DNA from 3 places in the Pseudoalteromonas sp. A22 genome. Region 3 is predicted to be linked to each of the others. Evidence: predicted binding sites of a transcription regulator. Region 3 holds the regulator's gene; each other region holds the start of a gene.
What was found. Region 3 encodes FliA, which starts transcription of late flagellar genes. Its sites were predicted from a motif close to CTAAAGNTNNNNNNNNNNNNGCCGATA; they were not measured.

Region 1 (6,442 bases), 2.0 Mb from region 3:
GCGCTTGCAGGTGCTCGTGCAGAATCAGAAACGTGGAGTATTGGTGCACGTTATGACTTCCATCCGTCAGCAGCATTCAAGATTGAACTAAACCAATTCGATAACACATTGACAGATCAAAAAGTTGAACTGTTGAGCTTCGGTATCGATTTAGTATTCTAACGGAGGCTAATATGATTAAAAAAATAATGACCTTAGGGCTACTGTTAGCCAGCCAAGCAGCTTTAGCAGATGTTGCCGTTATCGTGAACTCAGCAAATGCATCTACTGTGGATGACGGTACTATCAAAAAGTTATTCCTTGGCAAAAGCAAATCATTTGCCGATGGTAGTAGTGCGACCCCTGTGAATCAGGATGGTAATGCTGTATTCGATGAGTTTAACGACAAAGTGATTGGTAAATCGAGCTCTCAGCTAAATGCTCATTGGTCTAAATTAGTATTCACCGGTAAAGGAACACCTCCGAAGAAGCTAGATAGCGATCAAGCGGTAATCGATTTTGTTTCGAGCAATGCAGACGCAATTGGTTATATTGATGCAAGTAAAGTAACCGATACCGTCAAAGTGATAGGTAAATACTAGGGCCTGTTGACCTTTGCTGTTTGATTTTTGTTCTTCTGAGTGGGTTTTGATCGCGACGCTCGACTTGCCGCCTAGTGATCTAGGCAAAAGTTGAGCAACAATGAACAAAGCGAACTCAGGTGAACCCAAAGGGCAGCGCTTGATTGGCATTTCTACTGTGTTCTCGCCTGACTCACATAGAATGACTATGCTACGCAGGCTCTGCCTTGTATAAATACCAATCAAACTGCTGCAAAAGCAAACTTGAAAGATAAACAGGCCCTAATATTCCTTATCAAATAAAAACAGCCACTTAATGTGGCTGTTTTTATTTATCGTTTAAAAATTAAAGCATTAGACTCTAAATTTTGAGGTCGCATCTTTCAAGTTGTCGGACAGTACATGAAGATTCTCAGCAACGTCTTGTACTTCATTCAACGCTTGCATTGTGTCTTGGAAAGACTGGTGCATAGATGTCACATTATTTACCACCATAGCTGCTACCGAGGTCTGCTCTTCCGTTGCCGCAGCAATTTGACCATTCATGCTATTAATTGACAAGATTTGTGCTGCTATCTGCTCAATCGACTGCCCGGTTTGTGCTGCAGCTTCAGCGTTATTAATTGCCATACTGCTTGCACTTGTCATTGCTTTCACCGCTTGATTTGCCGCTTCTGTTAACACGTTTAAAAGTTCTCTTATCTCGTTGGTCGACTTTGCTGTTCTTGAGGCTAATTCGCGGACTTCATCAGCAACCACTGCAAAACCTCGACCTTGCTCACCAGCACGAGCCGCCTCAATCGCAGCATTTAAAGCAAGTAAATTGGTTTGCTCTGCGATTGATGTAATCACATTTAATATTTGCGTCACGTTCTGCGTATCATCAGCTAGCTTATTGATCGTCTCTGCTGCATGATTAATTTCTTCACTTAACGCTTGTGATTCGTTAACTGACACCTGAATTTGGCGCTTACTCTGCTCAACTTCTTGTTCGGCCAGCTGGGCAGCATCAGAAGCTTGTGACGCCGAGTGAGAGATATCACCAACACTTAACCGCATTTCTTCCATAGATTGACGTACCACTTCCGCGTCATGCGTTTGTTGATTCGTTGCTCCTTCAGCTTTTTCCATGCCCTGAACAAGACGACTTGAGTCTTTCATCAAAGGCTCGACGACACTCATCACCTCGACAACCGCCCCTTTTAGTAACGCAACAAATTCATTGAAGTTTATGGATACTTGGCCAATTTCATCGTGAGAGCGCACATTGAGCGTAGTAGACAAAGAACCCTGCCCCTGCGCTAATAGTTTCAGATTTTGCGCCGCATCCTTAGCAGAGTTACCAATACCTCTTGCAATCACAACCGCTAAGAAAACCAAAACAAGTAAAGAAATAACGGCCACAATCAACATTATCGTGAGCGCGTTTGCTGAACGCGCTTCGGTATTTTGAAGTAATTCAACAAAACGATCATTCGCGTTCGTTTTAGCCTTGGTAAAATCTGCGACTAGGCCTTCGTAGATTTCAGTTTTCTTTTTGGCATCTTCTTGGATGCGGGAAAAATCAGCTGTACCATCTATCATTCCCCCAGCAATTTGTTGCGCAATTTTGCCGTATTGTGCAAGTTCATCGCTATTATCTGAAGGCATAAAGCCGCTTTGTACCGACTCAATTTTTTGCAGGTTCGCTTGGATTTGCTGTTGATATTCTTTTGCTTTATCTAGTAATTCAGCATCCCCGAAGGTTACAGCTTGAGTGAATAGCTCATCTAAATTCTGCAGCTTATTTGCGTTTTCTGTGGCGAGGTTAAGAATTTTGTATGTCTGCTCCTCTAATTCATTTAATGCCCTTTGATTAGAGCTAATAGCGTTGTAATTAACAAACACGATAACCACAAAAGCGACAACCGCAACGAGCGTAATTGCGTGGATCTTTTTGGTGATACTAAGATCAGCAAAAGCAGTACCTAGACTCATATATACACCTTTTGAAGTAAGACGAGTTCATTATCGACTGATTTATTATAAATTTTAACTAAATATAGAATATTTCCAGCTTTTTTGCCGCTTGAGGATGAAGATTTAAACAAATTATTCAATCTGGGAACATGGAAGTGTGAAAATAAAAAATGCCGCTCAATGAGCGGCATTAATAACAACAAGTAATTAGCGGGTTGAGTAATTGACTAAAGTAAACCTAACTTTTTCAATTCACGTGTCGCCATTTCGCTAGAAAGAGGAACATAACCGTCTTTCTCAACAATTTTTTGACCTTCTTTAGACAATACCATCTTCAAGAATTCAGCCTCGATAGGTGCTAATTCTTTATTAGGGTGCTTGTTCACATATAGGTATAGGAAGCGAGACAGTGGGTATTTGCCCTGTGCCACATTTTCTAATGTTGCGTCAACGTAGTTCGTGCCTTTTTTCGCTAGTGGTACGGTACGTACGCCTGACGTTTTATAACCAATACCAGAGTAACCAATCGCATTCACTGAAGACGAGATAGACTGTACTACAGACGCAGAACCTGGCTGCTCGTTAACATTATTGCGGAAGTCACCTTTACACAGTGCTTTTTTCTTGAAGTAACCATAAGTACCAGATACTGAGTTACGACCATAAAGCTGAATATCTTTTGCTGCCCAATCACCCGTTAGACCAACATCACTCCAGCGATTTGCCTGTGCTGCCGAACCACACTTGCGCGTTGAAGAGAAGATTGAATCAACCTGTTCAATTGTTAAGCCTTCAATTGGGTTATCTTTGTGTACAAATACCGCTAGCGCATCAATTGCTACGCGGATTTCTGTTGGCTTATAACCATAACGCTTTTCAAAAGCTTCGATTTCTTTTGACTTCATCTTACGGCTCATTGGGCCAAAGTTTGCCGTTGCTTCCGTTAGTGCTGGTGGCGCAGTAGAAGAACCAGCCGCTTGGATTTGGATATTTACGTTAGGGTAAATTCTTTTATATTCTTCTGCCCAAAACGTCATCATGTTGGCAAGCGTATCAGAACCTACAGAAGAGAAGTTTCCTGAGATACCGCTGGTTTTATTATACTCTGGTAACTTTTCGTCTAAAGCAGATACTTGAGTAGAAACTAATGTAGTAATAGCCACACCCATTGCGGCAACTAAGCTTTTAAATTTCATTGGGGTCACTCCAGTTGTTGGTCCCAGTTATTTTACGCAGCTCATTGTGCAGCGATAAAATGACAATAAAATTACTCTTAAATTACACTTTTATGACTTTCATCATTTGTCATAAAAATTCGCTTTTGTTTGGGGAAAGCAAACCAAAAACGAGAGCCTTCACCCACTTTGCTTTCAATATGTAAAGCTGAGTCATGGCGAGACAACACATGTTTAGTAATTGCTAAACCAAGGCCCGAGCCGCCTGTTTTTCGGCTTCGTGCTTTATCCACTCGGTAAAATCGTTCAGTTAGTCGGTTAATGTGTTCAGGCGCGATACCATCACCATTATCGACAACACTAAACGTCGGCAAGTCGTTTTCTAAATACCAACGTACATGAATGTGCCCACCGGGTTTGGTGTAATGAATAGCATTAAAAATTAAATTTGAGTAAGCACTGCGTAACTCATCCCCAGCCCCTTTGATATCCAAAGTCGGATCAATATCAAAAACGAGCTCATGGCCCTTTTCCTGATTAAGTGACTTGGCTTCGGTATGAATAAGATCAAGCATCGCTGGAATATTCACGGCTTTGTCATTGTCTTGCTTTCTCGCCCCTTCGATTCGAGACAAGGAAAGAAGCTGATTTACCAGACTGTCCATCCGTTTACACTGATCTATCATAGTGCCATGTGCTTTAGCCCACATCGCGGGGGGTGGCATATTATCGCTATCCATCATCTCTAGATAGCCAGCCATGACGGTTAGCGGCGTCCTTAGCTCATGAGATACGTTTGCGACAAAGTCTTTGCGCATCTGCTCTAATTGCTTTAGTCGGCTAACATCACGCGCCACCAGCATAAGCTGCTCGGCATAAGGCATGACTCGTATTTCCAACACTTGCTCATGTGCAAGCCCGGTCTCAAGCTCTAATGCTTCATCAAAGCGATGTTCATGCATGTATTTTACAAATTTAGGATCTCGGATAAGGTTATCCAATCTTTGACCATGATCTGTAGGCCATTGCAGACCTAACACTTTCAAGGCTAATTGGTTACACCACACAATACTGAGATCTTGTTGCAGTACAACGACCGCGTCAGGGATAGCTTCAGCCCCTTCACGAAAGCGTCGGATCAGTTCTGCGAGTTCATTGCGCTTTTTGCGATTACGTTGCTGAAGCTGATAGATCCCTTCAAACACTTGTTCCCAAGCGCCCTTACCTTCAGGTGGATTAAAACTACGTTGGTTGAGCAGCCAGTCGCTCAAACGATAGAGTTGTTTGTAATGCCAAACTAATAAGACGAAAGCACCGATGAAAAGAAACAGAAAAGGTGCACTGACTAAATAGCCAATTAAGGCTAGTGGTAGGAAATACAAAAACAGGCGTCTTGTTAACGCCTGTTTATCAATCACTCGATACATAGACTAAATCCATTTAGGAACCAAATAATTCAGTTCCTCTTGGAATACTAATTACAGTTTACTCGAAAAGCGGTAACCTGCACCACGTACGGTTTGCACTAAGCGATCGTGACCAAGCGGTGCGATAGCTTTACGTAAGCGACGAATATGAACGTCTACAGTGCGATCTTCAACGTACACATTAGTACCCCATACGTGATCTAACAGCTGCTCACGGCTATAAACACGTTCAGGGTGTGTCATGAAGAAATGTAATAAACGAAACTCTGTTGGCCCCATATCTAACTCTGTGCCTGCAGATGTCACTCGGTGAGAAATAGGGTCTAAACGTAACCCGTGAACTTCTATCGCTTCTTCTAGCGACGTCGGCGAAACTCGGCGCATTACCGCTTTGATACGAGCCATTAGCTCTTTGGGAGAGAAAGGCTTTGTCACATAATCGTCCGCACCAACCTCTAATCCTTTAACTTTGTCTTCCTCTTCACCTCTTGCCGTTAGCATGATGATTGGGATCTGACGGGTATATTCACTTTGCTTAAACTTTTTAGCAATTTGAATACCACTGCCTCCTGGCAGCATCCAGTCTAGTAGCACCATATCTGGATAAGGTTCTACCATAGCAGCAACCGCTGAATCATAGTCTTCCGCTTCAATTGCTTGAAAACCATTTTGCTCTAGTACGAACACCAACATTTCTCTGATAGGTGCTTCATCATCAACTACAAGTACTTTACGTGACATTCCCAATGTTCTCTCGTTACCGACGTTGTTGATGTCATTATTATGACTAACTGTGACATTTTTATGAAAGTGTAACGTGTAAACGCAAAACAAGCCAAAAAAATCTCTTTTTTGGCTACAAAGGGAATACCTTATTTATTTATAGTTATATGATTTTAAACATATTTTATGCTAAATATTGGTTTCAAAATAGTGTTTTCGAAATATGGACTAAGACCTCCAAGCCATACAATAAAAGCGATACCGCAATTCACCGCAAAATCAGCACGCCTTTTGTAAATAGCCATACGCCTTTGTAAATTAAAAGTCATATCTCAATGTGACCGCCATCGTGTTGTGATCTTCGTTGTTATCCAAAGAAAACTTCGAATACCAAAGATACATACGAGCTTGTTTACTTAAACTTTTTTCCACACCCACAGAGGCTGCATTGCCAGAGTCCTTCAGCTTACCTGCTGCCCCATCCGAATCTTGATATTGAGCCAGTAAGGTATATGACTCAATTTGGTAGGCAGCACTCACCATAAAACTGTCTACTTCCTCGTCACTATCTATCGCTTCATTTTGTTGATACATACCG
Region 2 (6,442 bases), 1.8 Mb from region 3:
ACATATCGCCAAGTCTAATGGTCGAGTCAGTGAAATCCACATTCAAGCTGCGTCTGCGTTTATGAGCGAAATGGGCTTGCAGGGTGAAGAGCGGAAAGAAGCGCAACATGCATTTACTGCGGGAAAAAGCAGCGACTTTTCGATAAAAGAAGCGGTTACCGATTTTAAAGAAGCTTTTGCTAGACGCTATGACTTGAGGCAGCTGTTTTTAGAAATTCAAATTCAAATGGCGTTTTGTGATGGTCATGTGTCCGATGCGGAGAAGGCCTTACTTAAACAGGTGAGCAAGTATTTAGGTTTCGCAGAAACCCACTTTTTGTTCCTGCTAAAGCGTTACCAAGCAGAATTTGAGTTTCGTCGCTCTCAGGCGTCGGGGAGATCGCAACATCAGCACCAGCAACAGGGCGGCCGTCAACCAGCACCACAAGATAACGGTTTAAACCGTGCTAAAGCATTGGCTGTACTGGGATTGAGTGAAGGGGCGAATGAGCGTGAAATCAAAAAAGCTTACCGCAAACTGATGTCGCAGCATCACCCTGACAAATTGGTGTCTCAGGGATTACCTAAGCATATGATGGAAGTGGCAAAGCGCAAAAGCCAAGATATTCAGTCTGCCTATGAATATTTAAAAAAGAGCTAACTTGAAACACTATAAGACGCGTAAAAAACCGAGTAATTCCTTTCTGAGCCTTTGATGTTGGAGTGGATCGGTTTTTTCTCCAAAAAGCTCCCGTTGGCGATAATCAAATTTACTGTTTTTTCTCGCCCAGCGGGCTCTGTCCGGCGTATTGTCGACCACAATAGGATTGTCAAAACTGTAGTAAACATCCAGTAAAGCAGGGCTGATCAAAGAAAGGTTGGATGCCAAGTGCTTTTGCCGCGTTGCATTAGGTAGTTGTGGGCTAACAACGGCAAAGGCATCGATACGTAGATTGGGCAGGGTGGCTAAGTGCTCACCGAATAAGCCTGCGCTATTACCAAATGCGACAACCACCAACTTTTCTGTTTGAGTCATGGACAGGGTGTTATAAAGCACCTCAAAGCGGCTGATCAAGGCCATTTTATATTCGTCGAGATTAGATTCTGAAATGGGTGCAAGCGTTTGCTGAGCCGGTTTTTCAGCATCGGGGAGCGCGATGTCTTGCTCTAGCAGACTCGGTGCATAAGAAAGGTCCGGCGGAGTAAGGGTATACGTGTCGTAGCCATCATCGCTTAAGCGTTTTGCAAGAAAGCTTATGCCGCTGTTATTGAGGGGCGGAGTTTGCATGTCTGGTAATAAGATCACGATGCCTTCACGAGCAGCTGCCATATATTCTTGATGAAATACATAAAAGCTTTCGTTTTCGCTTTCCAGCTTTATCAGTTGCGATGGCTCGTAGAAGCGATTAGCGTCTTGCTGATAAAGAGAACCAAGTGGTGCTGCATCAATATGTTCTGCTGCAAAAGTCGTCGCGGGTAAAGCGGTAACAAGTAATAAAAGCGTTCTGATGATCATGGTACAAGCGCGTAAAATATCATAATTGGTTATCGACCAGTTAAGCGAAAGCTTTAGCTGTCGCTATTTTTTAGCGTTTTAAGTTAAACTGCTCGGCAGTGGAAATGAAAGGAGAAATTTGTGCAGTATAAAGATAGCAAACGAGACTATCTCTTTATGTTTTTAAAAGGGGCCGGAATGGGGGCTGCGGATGTTGTCCCTGGCGTTTCCGGCGGCACCATTGCTTTTATTACCGGTATCTATGCACGTTTTTTAAATGCCATTAAAAGTGTGAACTTACAGGCTTTGAGTACATTGCGCCGTGACGGCCTAAAAGCAACTTGGCAGTACATTGATGGTAGCTTTTTACTGGCGGTATTTTCTGGTTTGCTCATCAGTGCAGCGTCTTTGGCGAAGGTGATCACTTATTTATTGGAAGCACACCAAACACTGGTATGGTCATTTTTCTTTGGTCTTATCGTCGCTTCTTTTATCTATGTTGCAAAACAGGTCTCTCAGTGGAACGGCCAAAATATTATTGCCTGCGCAGTTGGAGCTATCGTAGCCTTTGCTATTACTTCTCTTTCACCAGCTGAAGCGCAAGCATCTCATTGGATGTTTTTTATCTCCGGTGCTATCGCCATTTGCGCGATGATCTTACCTGGGATCTCAGGGAGCTTTATCCTACTGTTATTGGGTATGTATGGCCATGTGCTCAGTGCGGTGAACCAGCTTGAACTTGGCTTAGTGAGTTTATTCTTACTAGGTTGTATTGTGGGGTTAATGTCGTTTTCGCGCCTACTCAGCTGGCTATTGGCGCACTATCAACAAGTAACGTTTTCGCTACTAGCTGGTTTTTTACTTGGCTCGCTTAATTTATTGTGGCCTTGGAAACAAGTGCTTACGACTTACGTGAATTCCAGTGGTATCGAAAAGCCATTGAGTCAGGCCAATATTTTGCCAGCGCAATATAGTACGCTATACGGTCAAGATCCAAATACGCTGGCATGTATTGCGCTTGCCATCGCAGGCCTTGCGCTGATCTTAACCATTGAAAAGATAAGCGAAAAATATTAATAAAATAGACACCTAGAACAATAGACACGCGTTGAGCTTACGTGTCTATTGTTCTAAACCACCCCGTTACAGAAAGTCGCGGCGCTTTTGCGAATGGTGCGACGTAAGTCACAGAATGAATTTTACTTACATCAAAAACCACCAATGAATTAAACTTAGGTGCATAACTTTTAGTGGGTGTGCCATCACGTTCAAAAAACTGCAGTAGCCCGCCCCAGTCAGGGTGCCAACTTTTGCTTAGGCTGAGTACATAGGCATAAACCCGGCCCTCAGCTTCAACAATGTCATTATGTCGAGTTAAATACTGACCACCAATAAATCGTGTTGCTTGGGCAGAGGTACGGATTATGTTCTGTCCAGAGATAGCGGAAAAGCAGGACTGTACAGCGCTACTATTGAGGTTATTGTAGAGTTTTTTCAGAGCCTCAGGGCTCGTCGATTCTATGGAGTGGCGGCCATACATAAAACCAACCCCACGTGATGCATAGCTATGTATATCTTCGAGCAAGGCTTGCTGCTCTTGCGGTGTTAAGGCAAGAATATCACTGTCTTTGACTGATTTTGCTGCCCCGTTATGAAACAGTGCGAGCTGGTAGTCTAAGTTACAGAGACACTCATGTAGTTGTTGAGCGTTTGTATCGTCTAGAATATTTTCAATCCGTGCAAAGCCATCGTTGCTCAATTTTTGCTGTAATTCAATTTGTTGTTGCTGCGAAAGTTGAAGCATATATACCTACTGCTGATGTATGGGCCTGTTTGTAATACTGTAAACAGGATGCCTTAGACTTCAGTCCAATGCTGATTACTTTTTATCTATGCTAAAGTGAGTTTGGCTGAAATGCCATCCCTCTGCACTCATCGATAGGCAAAAAAATGAAAATCAATGGACTACTGCTATTCTGTTGCGCATGGGTCATATCCGTGATCCCATCACCAGCCTTGGCGGCTCAAGGCACCTTAGATCTTACCAGCTCGACACTCGGCTTGGTTTGTATTGTTGTCTTCGTTTTAGCATACGCACTTGTAATGCTCGAAGAAAAACTCCATATGCGAAAATCAAAGCCAGTGCTTGTGGCGGCAGGCATCATTTGGCTCATGATTGGCGCGTATTATGTCAATCAGGGGCAACCCGATGTTACCGAGCACGCATTTCGGCATAATTTGTTAGAATTTGCGGAGTTGATGTTGTTCTTGCTCGTTGCGATGACTTATATCAACGCACTAGAGGAGCGCCGCCTTTTTGATGCGCTACGAGCGTGGATGATCCAAAAGGGTTTTAGCTATAAGAATCTATTTTGGATCACTGGGTTCTTATCCTTTTTTATCTCTCCAATCGCAGACAACCTAACAACAGCCTTACTAATGTGTGCCGTGGTGATGAAGGTGGCTGATGGTGACAAAGAGTTTATCAATCTAAGCTGTATCAATATCGTGATAGCAGCCAATGCTGGCGGTGCATTCAGTCCCTTTGGTGACATTACCACTTTGATGGTATGGCAAGCCGGTATGGTACATTTCAGTGAATTTTTAGCGCTATTTGTTCCTTCACTGGTCAATTACATCGTACCAGCACTCGTAATGAGTTATTTTGTGGCGGATAGAAAGCCCAGTGCAGTTTACGAAAGAGTAGAGCTTAAACGCGGCGCTTTAAGAATTTTAACTTTGTTCCTACTGACTGTCGCAACCGCTGTGCTCTCACATAGTTTGCTGCATTTACCACCGGTCCTTGGCATGATGATGGGCCTCGGTTACCTACAGTTTTTTGGTTACTTTCTAAGAATGACATTACCGGGGTCATTAGCACGCAAGCGAGCGATGGCGGAAAGAGAAGGGGATCAAGAGCGTCTTGAGAAGTTAGGAAGTGTTGTGCCATTTGATGTCTTTAGCAAAGTTTCACGCGCTGAGTGGGATACCTTATTATTCTTCTACGGTATTGTTATGTGTGTTGGTGGCCTTGGGTTTCTCGGTTATTTAAGTTTAATGTCAGAGATATTATATGGTGAATGGTCTGCAACGTATGCCAACGTATTCTTAGGGATTATTTCCGCGGTCATCGATAATATTCCTGTGATGTTTGCGGTGCTGTCGATGCAACCTGAAATGTCACATGGCCATTGGTTGTTGATCACGCTTACGGCTGGAGTAGGGGGGAGTTTACTTTCTATTGGCTCGGCGGCAGGTGTTGCGCTCATGGGGCAAGCTAGAGGCTATTATACTTTTATGGGGCACTTAAAATGGGCACCCGTGATTTTGCTTGGTTATATCGCAAGTATTTTATGTCACCTGTGGCTTAACGAATCTGCTTTTAGCGTGTTTGGCTAGCGCTTACCCAAAGTGTAGTGAGAGTGAATAATCAATATGTGCTTCACTCTCACTGTATTTATTGCTCGGCGAGGTAGTGCTGATATCGTTGCACCCATTCCTGTGATACTGGTTTATCCATACTCAGCACTTTCTCGACTTCAGTAATTACAATTGCACCATGTATTTTTCCTACCATTACAGGCGTCGCAATTTCAGTGTTTGCTTTGATGCTGCCATTAACCACTTCCACGGCCGCTACCCCTAATTCCGTGGCGAGCATTCTATCTTCAACAGATGGTGCCCCACCTCGTTGAATATGCCCTAACACGCAAAGTGCGCAATTGATATCGGCATTGCTATTTAACTCTGTTTTAAGCGCTTGAGCGCCGCCTGGCCATAAATTCTCGGCCAGTATTATCAAAAAGCTACCGTGTTGATGTTGCTGCTCGATGGCATTCTTGACATGAGCTAAGACCTGAGAGGTATGCTCTGCCGTGCAGTTTTCAAATGAAATGATAGCCTCAGCACCTGTCGCAATACCTACATGGTAAGCAATATGTCCGTTATGACGACCCATCACCTCGGTGATAAAAACTCGCTCAAAGGCATTTGCGGTATCGCGGATTTTATCTATTGCGGAAGTGGCAGTATTGATGGCTGTGGAAAAACCAATGGTGTTGTCACACCCTGAAAGGTCGTTATCTATAGTACCGGGAATACCAATTAGCTGACCTTGCCAGTGAGCTGCCAGCGCCTGCATTCCCCTAAACGAGCCATCACCACCAATCACAATAAGTACGTCAATATGGAGCTTTCTCAGGGCATTTGCTGCTTGCAGCACGCCAGAGGGTTCTAGCATCGCAGGGCAGCGGGCACTTTTTAGAATTGTGCCACCAAGTTGGGTGATATCGGTGACGGAAACCGCACTTAGCTCGGTGTACTCTTGATTAATTAGACCATTGTAACCATGAAAAAAGCCAAAGCACTGAAATCCAGATCTCAAGGCACTTAACGTGATAGCCCTAATCGCTGAGTTCATACCGGGTGCATCGCCGCCACTTGTCAGTACTGCTATCCTTTTCGTCATGTCGCCACTCTATTATTGCTAGGTTATTCTTTTTGTATACTACCAGAGTGATTTGAAGACAAGTTGATCGACATTAAAGGTAGAGATTAAATGCGAGGATATAGAAAGGTAAAACGGCATTTAGGTCTACCTAAATGCCGTTTTAATTAACGTTGCGTGACTTTGCTAGCAAGTTCTTCACGTTGTGCGGTCGGTAGGTTATCTACGACGATTTGATAAGAATCATCGATCATTTTCTTTATTTCGTCTTCTGGAATAGTGCCATCTAAGATGACTGTGTTCCAAAGACGCTTATTCATGTGATAACCAGGCACAACAGACGAATACTTGTCTCTAAGCAATAATGCTTCGTCAGGGTCGCATTTTACATTTAACCACCAAACAGGTTCACCATTTTCATCTACTTGCCCCTCTTTCCCCTCAGTTAGAGTTGCAAACATTTTATGCTGAACTTTGTACACATCTACGTCTTGCGCAAAAGGCTTAGTGATAAAGGTTGC
Region 3 (6,442 bases):
TAGTAGGGCGAGTAAAACGGCTAACGCGACGGCGGCCAATTTCCTTTACCTTATTTTGTAACGACTTAATTGCTTCTTCGCTATTACGAGCGATGTCTTCAAACTTTTTAGGTAAAAAATCTACAGCGCCTGCATCCAGTGCATCTAACGTAGCACTAGCGCCTTCACGAGTTAACGAAGAAAACATTAAGATTGGGGTCGGAGTGGCCTGCATGATCTGCTTCACCGCACTGATCCCATCAAGCACAGGCATTTCCACGTCCATCGTAATTACGTCTGGACGCAATGAAGCGGCCTTTTCAACCGCCTCCTTGCCATTAACTGCGAAATCTATAACTTTGATTTCACTGTCTTTTTCTAAAATTTCACTGACTCGACGACGAAAAAAACTAGAATCGTCTACGACTAACACTTTAACTGCCATTGGCAACGCTCTTTAATTTGCTCTACAGCAGAGCAGCAAATGCCGCTCTAGAATTCGAACTACGCCTAATAAAATTAGGCGTAGTGTTTTAATAAGTTGGGGACATCAAGGATTAGCGCTATACCACCATCAGATGTGATGGTAGCACCGGCCATACCTGGTGTACCTTGTAATAACGCATCTAGTGGTTTGATTACGACTTCCTCTTGGCCTATCAGAGAATCAACCACAAAACCGACTTGTTTAGTGCCAATTTGCGCAATGACAACATGGCCTTCAGCCTTTCTCATGCCCCTGTTCGCACCTTTTACCAACCAATGTTCAAGATAAAATAACGGAATTGCTTTTTCTCTCACTATGATAGTCAACTGACCATCAACCACATTCGTTTTTGTCAAATCTAAATGGAAGATCTCGTTCACGCCGGCAAGTGGTAACGCAAACGTTTGCTCTCCGACTACTACCATCAAGGTAGGTAAAATAGCCAGTGTAAGCGGTACCTTAATCTCTAATACGGTACCAACACCCAATTCTGATTGGATATTTACCGAGCCATTTAATTGAGTGATCTTCGTTTTAACAACGTCCATCCCAACACCACGACCAGAAATGTCCGAAATTTGCTCTTTTGTTGAGAACCCTGGTGCGAAGATCAAATTATAGGCTTCAGTATCGGACAGTCGGCTTGCTTGATCGGAGTCAATAACGCCTTTATTTATAGCAATCTTTTTGAGCTTTTCAGGGTCCATACCGGCACCATCATCTCGAATCGTGAGAAGAATGTGATCTCCCTCTTGAGATGCTGACAATGTGACTGTACCCATTCTTGGTTTGCCCGACGCTTCGCGTACGTCAGGCATTTCAATGCCATGATCTACTGAGTTTCTCACTAAGTGGACCAATGGATCTGCAAGCGCTTCAACCAAATTTTTATCTAAATCCGTCTCTTCGCCCTGTAAAACTAGGTTGATTTCTTTTTTCAAGCTGCGAGCAAGGTCTCTCACTACTCGAGGAAAGCGACCAAATACCTTTTTGATTGGCTGCATCCGCGTTTTCATCACGGCGCCCTGCAAATCAGCAGTGACTACATCAAGGTTCGAAATAGCTTTACCCATGCTTTCGCTGTTGGTGTTATTCGCTAAGCTAACCAAACGGTTACGAACCAATACTAATTCGCCAACCATATTCATGATTTCATCAAGACGTTTAGTATCAACTCGGACCGTGGTCTCAGCTTGTGCCGCAGGTTTCTTCGCAGCGGCTGGTGTGGAAGCTTTTGCAGCCTCGGGCTCTTTTTGCGGTGCTGGTGCTGGAGTCGCAGGCTTAGCTTCAACTTTGGGCGCAGGCTTTGGTGCAGGTTTCGGCGCTGGCGCGGCTTTAACAGGCTCTGGTTGCGCAGGTTTAGTCTCTGAAACCTCTACTGGCGATTCATCGACCGCTTTAGGTGCACTGCCTTTACCATGAAGCTCGTCCAACAAAGCTTCAAACTCATCGTCGGTAATTTCTTCGTCGCCAGTAGACCCACTTGGGGCTGCTGGTGAGGTTGATTTAGCCTTAGGTTCACTCGCTTCTGAGGCAACAGCATCTTCTGCATTTGGTGCTCCACCGAATTTACCAACACCATGAAGTTCATCTAAGAGGTTATCGAATTCGTCATCGGTGATATCACCATCATCTGAGGTTGATACAGCTTCAGGTTTAGTTGCCGGAGCAACAGCAGGCGCATTACCCGAACCGTGTAATTCATCTAAAAGATTTTCAAATTCTTCTTCTGTTATCTCATCGATGCTGGAGCCGCTATCATCGCCTGAACCAACATCGGCGTCGAATAAAATATCATCAGCACTTAAATCTGGCACCACAGGTTCTGGCTCAGAAATAGGTTCGTCAATCACTTCACTGACTTCGTCTTCAGATGCAGGCTGGCTAAGTTTGTGGAGTGTTTCAAGCAACACAGGGTCGGCCGCTTCTGGTTCCTCACGGTTTTGAATACAAGCGAACATTTCGTTGATCGTATCCAAAGATTGCAAAATAACATCCATCAGTTCGGAAGTTACTTTTCGTTGCCCTTGTCGTAGTACATCAAACACGTTCTCCGCACCGTGACAGGCATCGACCAGTTCGGTCATACCTAGGAAGCCAGCCCCACCTTTTACGGTATGGAAGCCACGGAAAATCGCATTGAGAAGTTCTTTATCTTCAGGATTATTTTCTAGTTCAACAAGCTGTTCAGATAACAGTTCTAATATTTCGCCTGCTTCAACAAGAAAGTCCTGCAAGATATCTTCATCGACTTCAAAGCTCATACACACTCTCCAACTAGAAGCCTAAACTAGATAGCAAGTCATCGACTTCGTCTTGACCAGAAACCACGTCATCTCGCGATTCAGCGTCAATAATTGGACCTTCAGGTCCAGACAATTCATCACTGATAGTCTCGGTTGTTTTTATTTCGTTTTCATTCGCTTTCACAGCAGTTGAAGGTGCTTCATCTGAAGTACCAAAAACAGTCAGGAGGTGAATGAGACTATCTTCTACTTCTCTCACAAGCTCAATGACGCGCCGAATAACCTGCCCAGTCAAATCCTGATAGTCCTGAGCCATCAGCACATTAGTCATTAAACCTTGTAATTCGTCTGTACGTGTCTTTGAAGTCTGCATAAAGCTGTCGAGATCATGACACAGAGATTTAAACTCACCGAGTTGAATGTCTCTGCTCATCAATCGATCCCAAGTGGGCTTTATTTGCGCTAACTCATCCGCTAGGTTCTGCGCAAGAGGTAAGCTTTCTTCGACCGCGTCCATCGTTTTGTTCGCAGCGCTTTCTGTCATTTCCATAACATAATTAAGACGCTGCTTGGCGTCAGGAATAGCCTCTGTCGTGAGATCTGCGAGGCGAGTATCCAGCTCAAAGTTCTTCAAGGACTCGTGTAATTGGCGAGTCAGCTTTCCGACTTCTGCAAATAACTCCGATTGCTCTTTGTTAGCAGCTTCTAAAATCAGCTGGTCAGCTTTTTCTTGTTCACCTTGTTCTAGAAGCTCAACAAGTTGCTTAGCTTGTTCAAGTGTAATTTGAGGCGCAGCATTTACAGACATAGGCCATATCCCCTTGCTGTTAGCCTAGTCGCTCAAATACTTTTTCAAGCTTAGTTTTGAGCGTACCTGCAGTAAACGGTTTAACAATATATCCGTTCACCCCAGCTTGCGCTGCTGCAACAATTTGTTCTTTTTTCGCTTCTGCGGTAACCATCAACACTGGAATGTGCTTAAGCTTTTCATCTGCGCGTATTGCACGAAGCAAATCAATACCTTGCATGCCCGGCATATTCCAATCAGTTACTACAAAGTCAAACTCCTGATTTTGTAGCATCGGAAGTGCTGTACTACCATCATCAGCTTCTTGAACATTGGTAAAGCCTAAATCTCTTAATAGGTTTTTGATTATTCTTCTCATAGTAGAGAAATCATCAACCACGAGAATCTTCATGTTCTTATCCAAAACTTCCTCCAGTGAGGTTCGAACCCAACTATTTTATGTACTCTAATTTATCCAGTCATTGATTTTAGCTTTAAGCTTTATCATTGCCTGACCGTGAATTTGGCTTACTCGAGATTCACTGACATCAAGGATGGCACCAATCTCTTTTAAATTCATTTCGTCGTTATAGTAAAGTGATAAAACCAGAGCATCCCTTTCGGGTAACGCTTTGATAGCATTTACTAAAGACTCGTTAAAACGTTCATTTTTAACGTTATTAAACGGTTTGTCTAGCGCAAAATCGCTGTTTGCTGGGGTTATCACGTCTTCATCAACCCCAAGATCCTCAATACCGATGACTTTACTTGCATTTACATCATGTAAAATATGATGGTACTCATCTAGAGATATATCAAGTTTTTCAGCGATTTCAGTGTCTTTTGGTTCTCGACCAAGGAGAGATTCTAACTCGGAGATAGCTTCTGCAACCATTCTGCTATTTTTGTGAACAGAACGAGGCGCCCAATCACCACGACGGATTTCATCCAGCATTGCGCCTCGAATACGGATCCCGGCAAAGGTCTCGAAACTAGCGCCTTTAGTTGCATCGAAATTTTTAGATGCTTCAATCAATCCAATCATACCTGACTGGATCAGATCGTCGAGTTGCACACTTGCCGGAAGTCGAGCAATCAGGTGGCACGCCACTTTTTTGACAAGTGGAGCATGCCGTTCAACCACCTTATGAATGTGGTCTGAAGTTTGATATCCCGCAGCTCTATTGACCGGAGAAGCCATAATCACCCGTTTACAAGTTGTTCAATGAAAAATTCTAGATGACCGGAAGGTTGATGCGGAATTGGCCATTTAACTGCCTTAGCAGCAAGTCCCTTAATCGCAATCGCCGCAGGGGAACTCGGAAATAAATCCACGATAGCTCTTTGTCTGCGAGAAGATTTACGCATGTTTTCGTCAAACGGTACGGTGGCCACTAATTCCAGTGCTACATCAAGAAAACGGTCTGTAACTTTTGAAAGTTTAGCAAATAATTCTTGCCCTTCACGCATACTGCGGACCATGTTGGCAACAATTTTAAAACGATAGACACCATGCTCTCTGCTCAAAACTTTGATCAACGCGTAAGCATCTGTAATGGAAGTCGGTTCATCACACACCACAACCATCACATCTTGTGCAGCTCGAGAGAAGCTCAGAACCATATCTGAGATACCGGCTGCGGTATCAACAATTAAGACATCAAATTGCGTGTTAAGCTCGCTAAATGCACGAATAAGTCCTGCATGCTCTGCGGGAGTCAGCTCTACCATACTTTGAGAGCCTGACGTCGCCGGTACAATTTTAATTCCAGCGGGACCTTCTACGAGAATCTCATCTAGTTCACATTCACCCGACAACACGTGCGACAGATTTTTTTCTACCCTTAGACCTAACATCACATCACAGTTTGCCAAGCCCAAGTCCGCATCTAAAACGAGAACTCGCTGTCCTTGTTGGCCCATAGCGATGGCAGTATTGAGCGAGACGTTGGTTTTACCCACCCCACCTTTTCCACCGGTCACGGCTATTACTTTTACACCCTGGTTGCTATTTTGACTCATTCTACGCAGGCCACTTGCTTGATCTAAAACTGTGTTAATCATACATTCCTACTGACTCTGACGCTACAGGTACACGTCGAGAGTGCTGTGCTTTTATTCTTTTTAAATACAATTGCTCAGCCTTTTTTACTAGCTTTTGAGCATTTGCTACGCGAATGTCTTCTGGCACTCGCTGACCGTTGGTAAGATACCCTATTGGCAAGCGATTTTGAATCGCTATGCTAATTATCTCACCTAAACTTAGACTTTCATCAAGTTTTGTGAAAATACAGCCACTTAAATTTACTTTTTTGAAGTGTCTTACTGTTTCTTGTAACACATTCATCTGTGCTGTCGCACTTAATACTAAATAGCTGCGAATATCTACTCTTGCGCTACGCATAAGTGTATTTAACTGTTCAGTTAAGCGCAAATCTCTTTGACTCATTCCCGCCGTATCTATTAATACTAGACGCTTATTGCGTAAATGATAAAGCACTTCTGCAAGTTCATTTGCATCTTTAACTTGCTTAACCGGACAACCAATGATTCTACCATAGGTAGCTAACTGCTCGTAAGCGCCTATTCTGTAGGTATCAGTCGTTATTAACGCCACTTTATCTGCACCGTATTTTTGTGCACCTAATGCCGCTAATTTTGCAACCGTTGTGGTTTTACCAACACCAGTTGGACCCACCATCGCAAATACGCCACCTTGACGAAGAATATCATTGTTAGTGGTGTGCATTTGGTTGATCACCATATTTAACAATGCATTCCAGGCTTCTTTACGAGAAACATCATCAGGGATAAAGCATGCCATTTGCTCAGCAACGTCTTTGTCTATGCCCATTCCTTCCAGACGATCTACAAGACACGCACGGGTTGGGTCGCGACGAGCCATTTCTTGTTTCATCAGACCCGATACTTGATGTTCAAGTA

Region 1: GSF04_RS20100 (HAMP domain-containing methyl-accepting chemotaxis protein) is a predicted target of FliA. The motif match lies at 2,569-2,595, and genes of this name have one in related genera.
Region 2: GSF04_RS19340 (DUF3530 family protein) is a predicted target of FliA. The motif match lies at 1,526-1,552, and genes of this name have one in related genera.

What each region holds. Positions count from the first base shown of each region.
Region 1 covers NZ_CP047238.1:3,370,534-3,376,975, forward strand. Annotated here, with positions in the region: gene GSF04_RS20090 (porin) at 1-162, shown strand, start outside; gene GSF04_RS20095 (phosphate ABC transporter substrate-binding protein) at 174-581, shown strand; gene GSF04_RS20100 (HAMP domain-containing methyl-accepting chemotaxis protein) at 915-2,537, opposite strand; gene GSF04_RS20105 (phosphate ABC transporter substrate-binding protein) at 2,747-3,715, opposite strand; gene phoR (phosphate regulon sensor histidine kinase PhoR) at 3,793-5,121, opposite strand; gene phoB (phosphate regulon transcriptional regulator PhoB) at 5,173-5,862, opposite strand; gene GSF04_RS20120 (porin) at 6,163-6,442, opposite strand, start outside.
Region 2 covers NZ_CP047238.1:3,208,891-3,215,332, reverse strand. Annotated here, with positions in the region: gene djlA (co-chaperone DjlA) at 1-640, shown strand, start outside; gene GSF04_RS19340 (DUF3530 family protein) at 650-1,495, opposite strand; gene GSF04_RS19335 (DUF368 domain-containing protein) at 1,616-2,551, shown strand; gene GSF04_RS19330 (2OG-Fe(II) oxygenase family protein) at 2,589-3,278, opposite strand; gene nhaD (sodium:proton antiporter NhaD) at 3,425-4,873, shown strand; gene GSF04_RS19320 (ATP-dependent 6-phosphofructokinase) at 4,932-5,942, opposite strand; gene GSF04_RS19315 (MmcQ/YjbR family DNA-binding protein) at 6,089-6,442, opposite strand, start outside.
Region 3 covers NZ_CP047238.1:1,415,791-1,422,232, reverse strand. Annotated here, with positions in the region: gene GSF04_RS11190 (chemotaxis response regulator protein-glutamate methylesterase) at 1-424, opposite strand, end outside; gene GSF04_RS11185 (chemotaxis protein CheA) at 499-2,730, opposite strand; gene GSF04_RS11180 (protein phosphatase CheZ) at 2,744-3,520, opposite strand; gene cheY (chemotaxis response regulator CheY) at 3,540-3,923, opposite strand; gene GSF04_RS11170 (RNA polymerase sigma factor FliA) at 3,966-4,700, opposite strand; gene GSF04_RS11165 (MinD/ParA family protein) at 4,703-5,563, opposite strand; gene flhF (flagellar biosynthesis protein FlhF) at 5,556-6,442, opposite strand, start outside.